3 regions of the Kitasatospora purpeofusca genome follow, and region 1 is predicted to be linked to each of the others. Evidence: riboswitches for the same ligand, from Rfam matches in the RefSeq annotation. Region 1 holds a riboswitch; each other region holds the start of a gene.
What was found. Region 1 has a riboswitch for cyclic di-AMP ahead of OG715_RS13450 (C40 family peptidase). Riboswitches for the same ligand answer to the same signal wherever they lie in the genome.
Positions count from the first base shown of each region.

Region 1 (4,204 bases):
CAGATCCGTCCGGCGGACCTGGTGGAGGCGGTGGTGCCGGGCGCGGCCTCGCCGCACGACGTGGCGCGGCGCGGGCTGGCCGAGGACGATCCGGCGCTGCTTGACCAGCTGCTGGCGATCCCGCAGGTCCATCTGGTGGTGGACGGCTACAACGTCACCAAGACGGGCTATCCGACGCTGCCGCTGGAGCAGCAGCGGATCCGGCTGCTGGGCGGACTGGCGATGCTGGCGCAGCGTACCCAGGCGGAGGTCACCTGTGTGTTCGACGGCCAGGACCTCGACGTGCCGGTGATCATGGCGCCGCCGCGCGGGGTGCGGGTGCGGTTCAGCCGGACCGGCGAGACGGCGGACGAGCTGATCCGCCGACTGGTCCGGGCGGAGCCGCAGGGCCGCCCGGTGGTGGTGGTCTCGGCGGACAAGGAGGTGGCGGACGGCGTGCGGAAGGCGGGCGCGCGCCCCGTCGCCTCGGTGCTGCTGCTGAACCGGCTGGCCCGTCCGTAACTCCAGGATGCCGCGCACCGACGGTCATGACGGCTGGTCAGCGCCGGGATTGCGGTCTTGTGCGGGTTTCGTGAAGTCCGGGTGCGGGCGGCAGGTTCAGGTAATCGTGGGAGTGGCGCGAAACGTGGATCTTCACTAGGGTCTGGCGTCAAACCTATTTTCCGGATTCTCACCCCAACGGGTGAGGCCATTGGAAGAAGGAGCCGGTCCTTTTGGCCTCCCACCGCCGTCCCAAGCAGCCGAGCCGCGCGCGGGTCTCCGTGCTCACCGCGGCCGCTGCGACCGCGGTCGCTCTCTCCGCCCAGGTCGCCGCCCACGCAGCGCCGAGCCCGTCCCCGAAGAAGGACGACGTCAAGGCGCAGATCGACCAGCTGAACGAGGAGGCCGAGCAGGCCACCGAGAAGTTCAACGGCGCCAAGGAGCGGGCCGACCAGCTGCGCAAGCAGGCGGACCAGCTCCAGGACCAGGTCGCCCGCGGCCAGGAGCAGATGGCCCAGCTTCAGGCGGGGCTGGCCGAGGTGGCGGGCGAGCAGTACCGCACCGGCGGCATCGACCCGTCCGTGCAGCTGATGCTCACCTCCGACCCGTCCGGGTACCTGGACAAGGCCTCCAGCGTGCAGCAGGCCAGCTCCAGCCAGGCCGAGGCGCTCAAGGGCCTGCAGGACCAGCAGCGCCGGCTGGACCAGCAGAAGGTCGAGGCGGCCGCCGTGCTGGCCTCGCTGGACACCACGACCAAGGACCTGAACCAGTCCAAGGCCGAGGTCGCCAAGAAGCTCAAGGACGCCCAGGACCTGCTGAACTCGCTCAGCGCCGCCGACCGCGCGGCCGTGAAGGCGGCGCAGCAGCAGTCCGACCGCGCCTCGCGCGGCAGCGAGCGCACCGATCCGGGCAGCCTGCCGCAGGCCAGTGGCATGGCCGGTGCCGCGGTCGGCAACGCGATGGGCAAGCAGGGCTCGCCGTACGTCTGGGGCGCCACGGGTCCGAGCACCTTCGACTGCTCCGGCCTGATGGTCTGGGCGTACGGGAAGGCCGGCGTCTCGCTGCCGCGGACCTCGCAGGCGCAGGGCAACTACGGCAGCCGGGTCGCGTCCCTGGCCGAGGCCCAGCCGGGCGACCTGATCATCTACCGCCCCGACCGCAGCCACGTCGGGATGTACATCGGCAACGGCATGGTGGTCCACGCGCCGCACACCGGTGACGTGGTGAAGGTGATGAAGGCCGACGCCATGCCGATCAACACGATCCGCCGGGTCTGACGGCCCGCCACGACACCCCCGGGGGCGGTTTTCGGCCCTTGTGATCAGCGCCACCCCCGATCGGGGGTGGCGTTGGGGTTTGGGTGGGGCATTGGGCCGTCCAGGTGGAAATGATCAGCCTGATGTGGGGATGTGATCACACTCGGTCATATTCACAAAGGAACTTGGGTATTCTTCTGACTTTTTTCTGACAAGGATTTGAACGGATCACGGATCTGTTACTAGGGTCGTGCTTCGGACCTCGCACAGTCGATCACCCAGCCTGGGTGGCGGTGGGGTTCGCCGTCGAGTTCGCGAAGCAGCCGGGCGGGGCCTCAGGTGCCCGTCCGAACCGGACCCAGCAGTCGGGGGTCAGCTGTGGAGCGGAGCCGGGGAACCACGTTCCTCCGGGGTGAATCGGCGCCAGGTCGGCCGCTCGCGCGGACGGTGAGGCGTCGTAGGGCACGCTTCCGCCCGAACCCGTCAGCTCACCCGGTAGGCGGATGAGGAAGAAGGAGTCCGCCTTCGTGGCGTCCCATCGTCGTCCCAAGCCCGCCGGCCGCACCCGGGTCTCGATCATGACCGGTCTGGCCGCCGCTGCCGTCGCCCTCTCCGCGCAGTCCGGCGCCCACGCCGACCCCGCGCCGACCAAGGACCAGGTCAAGGAGCAGGTCGACCAGCTCAACGAGCAGGCCGAGGTCGCGACCGAGAACTACAACGGTGCCCAGGCCAAGCAGCAGGAGCTGCAGAAGCAGGTCGCCGAGCTGCAGGACAAGGTGGCCCGCCAGCAGGCCGTGGTGACGGAGGCCCAGGGCGGCCTCTCCGAGATCGCCGGCGAGCAGTACCGCACCGGCGGCATATCGCAGACCGTCCAGCTGATGCTGTCCGCCAGCCCGGACAACTTCCTCAGCCAGGCCGACGCCCTGAACCAGGCCGGTTCCACCCAGTCCGGCGCGCTGAAGGAGCTCCAGGAGCAGCAGCGCAGGCTCGACCAGGACCGCACCGAGACCCAGACCAAGCTCGGCGAGCTGGAGGCCACCACCCAGCAGCTGAAGACCTCCAAGGACGAGGTCCAGGGCAAGCTGGCGAAGGCCCAGCAGCTGCTCAACACGCTCACCGAGCAGGAGCGCCAGGCGCTCCGCGCGGCCGAGGAGAAGGCCGCCGCCGAGGCCAAGGCGAAGGCGGACGCCGCGAAGGCCGAGGCCGCCAAGGCCGCCAAGGCGAAGGCGGACGCCGAGCGCGCCACCCGTGACACCAACCGCAGCGACCTGAGCGCGCCCGCGTCGGCGCCGGCGGCGTCCGCTCCGGCCGCCGCCGCGGCCAAGCCGGCCGCTCCCGCCGCCAACGGCTCGCGCGCCGCCGCCGCGATCGCCGCCGCCGAGAGCAAGCTCGGCGCCCCGTACGTCTACGGCGCCACCGGCCCGAACTCCTTCGACTGCTCCGGCCTCACCGGCTGGGCGTACGCCCAGGCGGGTGTGTCGCTGCCGCGCACCTCGCAGGCCCAGGCCGGCGCCGGCACCCGGATCGGCTCGGACATCTCCCAGGCCCAGCCCGGCGATCTGGTGATCTTCTACGGCGACCGCCACCACGTCGGCATCTACGTCGGCGGCGGCCAGGTCATCCACGCCCCGAAGCCGGGCGCGTCGGTCCGCTACGAGTCGGCGTCCAACATGCCGGTCAACTCCATCGTGCGCCTCTGACCCCAGGGTCGGCAGACTCCCCGCAGGCCCGGTCTCCCCCGAGGGGAGGCCGGGCCTGCGGCTTTCCCCCGGTCACCGGGAACTCCGGCGGGCGAACCGGTCTGATGTCCGATCAGTGACTGAATATTCGGGTTCGGAGGGGTTTGGAAACGGTTGCCCCGACTCGCTAACGTCTGCCACCGGACGCCCGCTTCGACAGCCGCACGGTCCGGTGCGGCGGCGGGTCCCGGCCCAGGATCGGAGCCGACGTCGAATGACCGCGCACCGCCGTTCCCCGCTGTCAGGTGTCCACACGCTCGCCCGGGCGCTGGTGCTCACCGCGGCGGCCACCACCGTGCTGGGCGTGGCGACCGGCGGCACCGCGCAGGCGGCTCCCGGCGCGCCCGACGCCCCGGCCAACCGCAAGGACGTCAAGGCCCAGGTGGAGCAGCTCTACGACGAGGCCGAGCAGGCCTCGGAGCGGTTCAACGCCGCCCTGGAGGCCCAGCAGCGGCTCCAGCACGAGACCGGCACGCTCCAGCAGCAGATCGCCCTCTCCCAGGACGAGCTGAACCAGTTGCGCGGCGACCTCGCCACCGTGGCCGGGGCGGAGTACCGGGGCGGCGGGATGGCGCAGACCGTCCAGCTGATGCTCTCCACCGACCCGGAGGGCTACCTCTCCCGGGCCCGCACCCTCGACCAGGCCGCCGAGCGGCAGAACGAGACCCTGCACGAGGTGCTGGGCCGTCAGCGGGTGCTCGACCAGCGCCGGGCCGAGGCCTCGGCCAA
Region 1 is NZ_CP108561.1:3,113,857-3,118,060, reverse strand. Features, by position in the region: gene OG715_RS13460 (NYN domain-containing protein) at 1-501, shown strand, start outside; gene OG715_RS13455 (C40 family peptidase) at 714-1,757, shown strand; cyclic di-AMP (ydaO/yuaA leader) riboswitch at 2,097-2,253, shown strand; gene OG715_RS13450 (C40 family peptidase) at 2,264-3,436, shown strand; gene OG715_RS13445 (C40 family peptidase) at 3,690-4,204, shown strand, end outside.

Region 2 (4,204 bases), 4.6 Mb from region 1:
CGGACTCCGACCTCTACGTGGTCCGGATCGACCCGGACCCGGCCGCACCCGGCGGCACCACCGTCCTGCACGCCTTCGTCGGCAACCTCGGCCCGGACCGGACCGCCTCGCCGTTCACCGTCGTGATCACCCTGCCGGCGGGGGTGACGGCCGAGGGGCCGTTCTTCCCGGAGAACTGCTACGAGTTCCAGAACGGCCACCGGGTGCGCTGCACCTTCCCGGCCGGTCTGCCGAAGTTCCGCAGCGCGACGGCGCTGATCCCGCTCCGGCTCTCCCCCGACGTCCCCCTCGGCACGCTGGCGGGCGGCTACGTCGCGGTGCGCGGCGACGACGACCGGGTCGAGAGCAACAACCGGCAGCCGTTCACGATCGAGGTCGTCGAGTCCACCGGTCCGAGGCCGATCGTCTGACCGTCGGCCCCGGACCGGTGGGCGTTGCTAGCGGTAGACCCGGACGTAGTCCGCCGCGAAGGTGATCGGCGTGGTGCCCGAGGGCGCGGGGTGGTAGTTCCCCGCGCTCAGGGACAGGTTGAGGATCGGGTACGCGGTCCAGCCGGCCCCGACGCCCTTGCCGTCGGAGAACACCTTGGTGCCGTTGATGTACCAGTCGACCGAGGTGGCCCCGTAGTGAGTGCCGACGGTGACCCACTGGTCGTGGGCGATCGCCTTGGCGTCGGTGACGTACAGGTGGCCCGGGTTGATGTGGTTGGTCAGCTCCAGCAGGTTCGGGTTGTCGCTGTGGTACTCGAAGGAGTCGATCTCCCCGTGGGTGCCGCTGGTGCTGTTCCACGTCCACAGCGCCGGCCAGGCACCGGTGCCGGCCGGGAGCTTGACCCGGGTCTCGATGTAGTCCCCGACCTTCACCTTGAAGCCCTCGCTGGAGTACTCGGTGGTGAGCAGCCCGGTGTCCCAGGCCTGCTTGCCGTTCTCCAGGGTGTGCGCGCTCGGCCGGGCGGTGAAGGTGGCGACGCCGCCGGAGACGGCGACGTTGTTCTTGTTCAGCCAGTCGAGCTTGTTGTCGTTCGGGTTGTGGTCGCCGTAGTGGTAGGAGCTGCTCCGGTCGGCGGTCCAGCGGGAGCCGAGGGCGAGGCTGTCGAAGTCGTCGGACCAGGTCAGCTTCTTGCCCGCTACCGGGGCACCCGTGGCGGGGGTGGTGGGCGTGGGCGTCGGGGTCGGGGTGGGTGTGGGTGTGGGTGTGGGTGTGGGTGTGGGGGTCGGCGTCGGGGTGGTGGTGGCGGGGACGACGAGCTGGCGGGAGGGCAGGTTGTGCCAGCCGCCGCTGCTGTCCTGCCAGAAGCCGAACTGGGTGTACGTCCCGGCCGCCAGGGTGCGGGAGCCGGTGGTGACCGTCAGGCCGGACGGGCAGACCTGGACGTTGCTCTTGCTGCCGGGGAAGTCGAGGTTGCGCCCGGCGGCGTCGCGGATGCCGACGCCGACGGTCTTCGCGGTGAAGCAGGACGAGGAGTGCAGGGTCAGCGAGGCGGCGGACGCCTTGCCCGCGACCATGGCGGCCGGGGCGAGCTTGTCCTGGGTGACGGTCGGCAGGGCGGCGGCCTGGGCACCGGTCACGGCCGGAAGGCCGAGCAGTCCGGCACCGGTGACGGCGAGCGCCCCGGTGGCGGCGAGGGCGGCGGTGCGGCCCCGGTGGGAGGGACGGGCGTGGCGGGGCGCGGGGTGGCGGCCGAGGGCGCGCCGGTTCGGCGCGGGCTGCGGGGAGGCAGTGGGCATGGCAGGGTCCTCTGCGACGCCTACGAGGTGAGCTGTCGGGTTCGGGCGCGAGGTTGCCCGGCCGTCCGGAGAGCGGCTTCACCCCTAGCCACGACTCGCACGCGTTGAGCGCGCGGCCGGGCACTGACCTGGGTCCCCCGCTCCCGTCCGCTGTGGTACTCGATTGCCGGCCGGCGGGTGGACGGGACTCGGCGTCCCGACGGCGGGGCTCCGCTGTGGCGGAAGCCCCTGCAGGCTAGGCAGGCCGTCCGCGCACGGACAACCTTCCGGGGGTGGTTGTCGCGCAGCTCACACCGCCGCCCCGGACCCCCGGGCGGCCGTTCCAGGTGGCCGTGGTGGCCGCAGTGGCGGGTCCGGCGGGGAAAGTGCGCCACGGAGGCGGGGTGGTCGGATAGGTTGGAGATCCATCCGCGCCCGGAACCGTCCGGGTCGCAGCGAGCACCACGACAGCTTGTCCAGAGACGAGGAGACCCGCCCCGCCATGACCGCGTCCCCGCCCGCCTTCGCCGGCCGTACCTTCCTGTTCCGGGTCGACAACGGCGCGGCGTTCCGCAACGCGTACTCGGCCGACGGCAAGCGGCTGCGCTGGGAGGGCCTCGGCGAGTCGGCGGGCCAGTGGGAGGACGTCTCCCTGCACGTCGCCGAGGTCGGACCGCAGCTCTACTTCGTCAGCTGGACCGAGGTGAGCGGCATCACCGTGAGCCACGTCATGGACCTGACCCGGATGACGGTCCGCGCGTTCTGGACGTACGAGGGCGAGGGCGGCCGGGTCGGCGAGCTGCACACCGGCACCCTGGAGCAGGTGGCCTGAGCGCCTGCCCGCGCGGACACCTGTCCGTGCCGGTCGGGCCGGCGGCCGGGCGGTCAGGCCGACGGGCTCGCGGCCGGGACGGTCAGGTGCTGGGAGATCCACTCCAGTGAGGACGGGAGCAGCTTGCTCCAGGTCTCGAAGTTGTGGCCGCCGGTCTCCAGCATGCTGTAGGAGACCTTCATCGGGCCGTGCGCGGCGGCCACGAACGCCTCGGTCTCGCGCCGGTAGTTGCCGTCGCCCTCCCGGGTTCCGGCCAGCAGCACGGAGACCGGGGGCTGCGGCAGGTTCTTGAGACGCCACATCAGGTCGGCCTCGTCGCGGCGCCGTTCGCTGCCGCCGAAGAGGTCACCGGTGCTCGGGTCGTCGGCCGCCTGGTAGTAGCCGGACAGCGAGACGGCCGTCGGGAACACCTCGGGGTGGCGCATCGCCAGCTTGAGCGCGCAGTAGCCGCCGGTGGAGTTGCCCATGAACGCCCAGGCCCGCGGGTCGGCCGAGACCCGGTAGGTCGCCTGGACCGCCGAGGGCACGTCCTTGGTGAAGTACGTCTCGGACTGCGCGGCACCCGGGATGTCCTCGCACTCGGTGTCCCGGGGCAGCGCCGGCGAGGGGGTCACCAGCACCAGCACGGTCGGCTGCATCCGCCCCTCCTGAAGCAGCTTCAGCGCCGCGCCCGGGTAGTTGAGGCGGGTGACGAGGTTCTTGGCGATGCCGGGGAAGCCGGTGCTGACGACCAGGACCGGGAACTGCTTCTGCTCGTACTCGGGCTGGAAGTACTGCGGCGGCAGGTAGACGTACCCCTCGGTGGAGAGCCGGGTGGTGGCGCCGTCGATGCGGACCTCGCGGATCTCGCCGGACTTGTCGCGGTCGCGGCCGAGCGCCCCGCCGCCCTGCACCTCGGCGTGGCCGATGGTCTCGACGCGCAGCCGGCCGGAGGCGTCCACCTTGTTGTGGATGACCACCGGTCCGCTGTCCCCGGTGCCCAGCAGGTCGTCCCAGCTGCTGTAGAACGCGAAGTAGTTGTTGGCGACCAGGCCGAGCGCGGCGAGCACGGCCAGCTGGGTGGCGAGCAGGGCGCCGATCCGGCCGAGGACGGCCTTCCAGTTCCGCTTCGACAGTCTCGGCCACAGCCAGACCGTCCCGACCATCGCCGCGACGGCGATCAGAACGGTCAGTGCCAGCACCTTGTGGCTCGTCAGACCCATGTCGTGTTTGCTCCCACGCCTCGTACTCCCCCGCCCCCGGGGGAAGGACACCCGGGAGGGCCGCCCCGGTTCCCCCGTCCACGCGGGGCACCGTCGCCGAGGCGCGACCACCCAGCGTAGCCGCTCCGAAGTACCCGCCGCCCCCGCCGACCAGCGGTGACGCCATCGGTCTTGAGGAGGAGAAGCGGGCCGTGGGGGTGTGCTTCCGGCCCTTTGCCGCGCCCGCTGCGGCCGCCGCGGCGGGGCGGGTGACGGAGGCGGCGTCAGTTGACGCGGGTCCACAGGTCGAGGCCGGCGGTGAGTTCGCGCATGCAGCGGGCACCGAGTTCGCGCGGCGAACCGGGGCCGGTGGCCGGGGCGCCGGAGCGCGCCCACTGCTCCAGCGCGACCCGGATCGCGGCAGTCGCGGCGGCAGCGGCGAGCCGGATCTCCAGCACGTCGGTGCCGGGCGGGCAGCGGTCGGC
Region 2 is NZ_CP108561.1:7,692,354-7,696,557, reverse strand. Features, by position in the region: gene OG715_RS33675 (hypothetical protein) at 1-410, shown strand, start outside; gene OG715_RS33670 (glycoside hydrolase family 16 protein) at 438-1,727, opposite strand; cyclic di-AMP (ydaO/yuaA leader) riboswitch at 1,730-1,895, opposite strand; gene OG715_RS33665 (MoaF-related domain-containing protein) at 2,209-2,538, shown strand; gene OG715_RS33660 (alpha/beta hydrolase) at 2,592-3,740, opposite strand; gene OG715_RS33655 (TetR/AcrR family transcriptional regulator) at 4,004-4,204, opposite strand, start outside.
Region 2: it holds a riboswitch for cyclic di-AMP, as region 1 does, so the genes downstream of both, OG715_RS33670 (glycoside hydrolase family 16 protein) here and OG715_RS13450 (C40 family peptidase) in region 1, are expected to answer to the same signal.

Region 3 (4,204 bases), 5.0 Mb from region 1:
GGCTGTCCTTCACCGGTGCGGCCGGCGCCCAGGTCGCCGAGGTCGTCCGCCAGGTCGAGGCCGTCGCGGCCGCGTACCCGGAGGCCGCCAAGTACGCGCCGGGCGACATCCTCTGACGGTTGTCCGACCCCGGTCACCGGGCCCCGCCACCGTTCGGGTGGCGGGGCCCGCGGTGCGTCCGGGGCCCTCTTCCGCCGGGAGGCTCAGCCCCGTTCCGGGGCCGGGTGGCCCGGGTCGAGGGGCGGGGCGTTGGTGCCGCAGGCGTAGCGGCAGTCCGGTTCGGCCACCGGGTGGTGGTCCTCCGGGGCCAGGACGTTGCCGTGCACGGCGACCAGGGCCGTGAGTCCGCCCGCCACGAGCAGTCCGGCGCAGATCAACATCGCGGTGCGGAAGGCGGAGTCGACCGCCGACGGCACCTGGTAGGCGTCTCCGCTCAGACCCGCCAGCGCGGGCAGTGCGGCGACCGCCAGCAGACCGGCCGCCCGGGCCGCGGCGTTGTTGACCCCGCTCGCGATGCCCGCGTGCCGTACCTCGACCGCCGCCAGCACGGTCGCGGTCAGCGGAGCGACCAGCAGCACCATCCCGCTCCCCATCACCGCGACGGCCGGCAGTACGTCCGTCCAGTAGGAGGCGTCGGGACCGATCCGCAGCATCAGCAGCACGCCCACCGCGCACAGCAGCGGGCCGACGGTGAGCGGCAGCCTCGGGCCGATCCGCTTGCCCAGCCGGCCCGCCCGGGCGGAGAGCGCCAGCATGATCACGGTGATCGGCACCAGGGCCAGTCCGGAGACCAGCGGGGAGAAGCCGGAGACGATCTGCAGCTGGACGACCAGGAGGAAGAAGACCCCGCTGAACGCCGCGTACACGGCGAGGGTGACCAGGTTGACGGCGGTGAACAGCCGTGAGGAGAACAGGCCCAGCGGCAGCATCGGCTCCGGGGTGCGGCGCTCGACCACGATGAAGGCGGCGCCGAGCAGGAGGCCGGCCGCGCCGGTGACCCAGACCGTGGCGGAGAGGCCGCTCCCGGCGGCCGTCAGCGCATAGGTGACGGAGCCGAGCGCGAGCGCGGCCAGTACCGCGCCGAGCACGTCGAAGCGCCCGGTCGAGCTCTCGTCCCGGCTCTCCGGGACGTGCCGGGCGGCCACCGCGATCACCATCGCGGCCAGCGGCAGGTTCAGCAGGAAGATCCAGCGCCAGCCCGGGCCGTCCACCAGCCAGCCGCCGAGGAACGGGCCGACCGCCGCCGACACCCCGCCGAGGCCGGACCAGAGGCCGACCGCCGCTGAGCGGTCGTCCGGATGGAACACCGCCTGGAGCATCGCCAGCGAGCCCGGGGTGAGCAGCGCCCCGCCGATGCCCTGCACGGCGCGGGCCGCGATCAGCACCTCGATGGTCGGCGCGGCGGCGCAGGCGGCGGACGCGGCGGCGAACCAGACCACGCCCAGCAGGAAGATCCGGCGCCGCCCGTACCGGTCGCCGAGCGCGCCGCCGAGCAGGATCAGGCCCGCCAGGGTGAGCAGATAGGCGTTGAGCGTCCATTGCAGGGCGGCGAGCTGGGCGCCGAGATCGGTGCCGATCCGGGGCAGTGCGACGTTCACGACGGTCCCGTCGAGCATCGCCATGCTGGAGCCGAGCACCGTCGCCAGAAGTACCCAGCGTCCCTGCGCGGTGCCCAACCGCAGGGTGCCGGCATCGGTGGTGGTCACGGCCCATGGTGGGGCTCCCGGGGCCGACGTGACAAGGGTCACCGGGGGTGTGTCGGGGATGTCCGTTCCGTGAGTGATCGTGTGCGGACTGATGACGACATCGGCGGAGGGTGGTGGATCACGTGCGCGCAGTGAATGGATTGTGTGCGTACTGTGCACGTCTCTCATGCGGAGCGTCACGGTGTTCCGGACTTTGGTCCCGGGTCCCGGAGATCGACATTGCTTCACCCGAACGGATGGGTTTTAGTTCAGCGACCGCCCGGCGTCAGCCCGGGTGGCCACCGGGTGGAACGCCTAGTCCTGCCGCTGCCCGGTGGTTCGCAACGAACTCTGTACGGCAGGAGCGGGGGACCCACAGGTAAGTCGCCGGAACCGAATTGACGGTCCGGCTTGGGGTGAAGCCGCATTTCTCTGCGGCCGGGCAACTCCAGCCCGAACCCGACAGCTCACCTCGCAGGCGTCGGAGAGGACATTTCCATGCCCGCACAGGCTCGTCGTATCGCCATGCCCCGCGCCGTCCGCATCGGCATCGCCACCGCCGTCACCGGCGCCGCCTTCGCCCTCCCGCTGGTGACCACCGTCACCGCCCAGGCGCACGAGGCCCCGGCCGCCGGCCACACGCAGCAGACCAGCACCTGGACCGGCGCCACCAGCGTCGACGCCGCGCCGGCCGCTGCTGCCGAGACCGCTCCGGCCGCTCCTGCCGCCGAGGCCGCTCCGGTCGACTACAAGGTCGTCGGCGGGGACACCCTGTCGAAGATCGCCGACGCGAAGAACGTCGAGGGTGGCTGGAAGGCGCTGTTCGAGCACAACCGCTCGGTCATCGGTGCCAACCCGAACCTCATCTACCCGGGTCAGCAGCTCGCGCTCGGCGCCAAGGCCGCCGAGGCCGCCAAGCCGGCCGCTCCGGCCGAGGCTGCCAAGCCGGCCGCCCCCGCCGCCAAGGCGCAGGCCTCGCAGGACTCGGTGAAGCCGGCCGCTCCGGCCGCGAAGCCGGCGGCCCCGGCTGCCAAGCCCGCCGTCAAGCCCGCTGCCCAGCCCGCCGTTCAGGCCGTCGTCGCCCCGGTCGCGAAGCCGGCCACCGCGGCTCCGGTCGCCGCCACCTCCGGCTTCTTCGCCCCGCTGGCCAACCCGAAGCTCGGCACCGCCTACGGCGTGGCCGGCTCGATGTGGGCCTCCGGCCACCACACCGGCGCCGACTTCGTCGCTGCCACCGGCACCCCGCTGCGCGCGGTCGCGTCCGGCACCGTGGTGAAGGCCGGCAACGGCGGCGCCTACGGCAACGAGGTCGAGATCAAGCTCGCCGACGGCAAGTACGCCGAGTACGCGCACCTGTCCTCGATCGGCGTGTCCATCGGCCAGACCGTCACCGCCGGCCAGCAGATCGGCCTCTCCGGTGCGACCGGCAACGTGACCGGCCCGCACCTGCACTTCGAGATCCGCACGGGCTCGGAGTACGGCTCGGACATCGACCCGATCGCCTACCTGCGGGCGCACGGCGTCGCGATCTGACCCTCGGTCGGATCAACTGCCACCGCTGGGTGCGGGGCGAAACGACCTCCCGGAATGGTCATGTCGGGTGACCGCTGGACCGGGTGGACGCCGCACCTGAGTGGATCGACGGGCGCGGGACACGCCCGTCCTGCCGGCCGGCCCGGCCCGCGAGAGAGATCTCGTGGGCCGGGCCGGCCGTCGTCGTGCCGGGGGAGTGGAGGGCTGATCGGGGGTCAGGGGTGCTTGGGAGAAGGCCGGTTCGGCTGCCGGTGGTGCGGGGCCGGTGGGTCAGGACCGGGGCTTCAGGACCGGTGGGCGGCCGGCTCCTGCTCGGCGGCGGACAGCAGTTGGTGCACCCGGTGGCCGAACTCGTCGGCGTCACGGGCCGGTTCGAGGAAGACCAGGCGGACGTCGCGGTGACCGTGCGGCTGGTCCAGTCGGAGCACCAGGCCGTACCGGTCGAGCGCGAGCGGACGGATCTCGGGGCGGTCGGCGAGCAGCTCCGGGTCGAGCAGTCGGGTGAGCACGGCGAGCGCGTCGGGGTGGTCGTCGGCGAGGTGGGTGAGCAGGCCGGCCTCGTAGCGGGCCAGCGGGTCGGGGGCGGCCGCCGCGAGGTCGGCGCCGGTGATCGCGGTGGTGCCGTACGGGGTCGAGAGCACGGCGTGCGCGACGTCCAGGCGGAGGTGCACGCTGAGGCCGTCGTCCGCGAGGTGGGCCAGGTGGAGCCGGCCGGCCAGGGTGAGACGCCCGCGGACCCGGTCCCGGACGGCCACGGGGGCGATGTCGGTGAGGTCGAGCACGACGGCGAGGCCGTCCTGCTCGCGGGCGGTGGCGGAGGTGACCGGGGAGTCGAGCGGCGCGCGCAGCCGGAGCCGGGAGCCGTGCACCGAGACAGGGGTGGAGAGTTCGTGCTGCTCGCCGCCGGCGCGGAGGACCACCGAGGAGGTGGCGGTCAGCAGGCTGCCGATCCGTTCGGCGGCGGTGGGCTCGGGAATCTCGGCATC
Region 3 is NZ_CP108561.1:8,122,467-8,126,670, forward strand. Features, by position in the region: gene purB (adenylosuccinate lyase) at 1-116, shown strand, start outside; gene OG715_RS35455 (MFS transporter) at 204-1,706, opposite strand; cyclic di-AMP (ydaO/yuaA leader) riboswitch at 2,016-2,181, shown strand; gene OG715_RS35460 (M23 family metallopeptidase) at 2,184-3,218, shown strand; gene OG715_RS35465 (DUF2470 domain-containing protein) at 3,503-4,204, opposite strand, start outside.
Region 3: it holds a riboswitch for cyclic di-AMP, as region 1 does, so the genes downstream of both, OG715_RS35460 (M23 family metallopeptidase) here and OG715_RS13450 (C40 family peptidase) in region 1, are expected to answer to the same signal.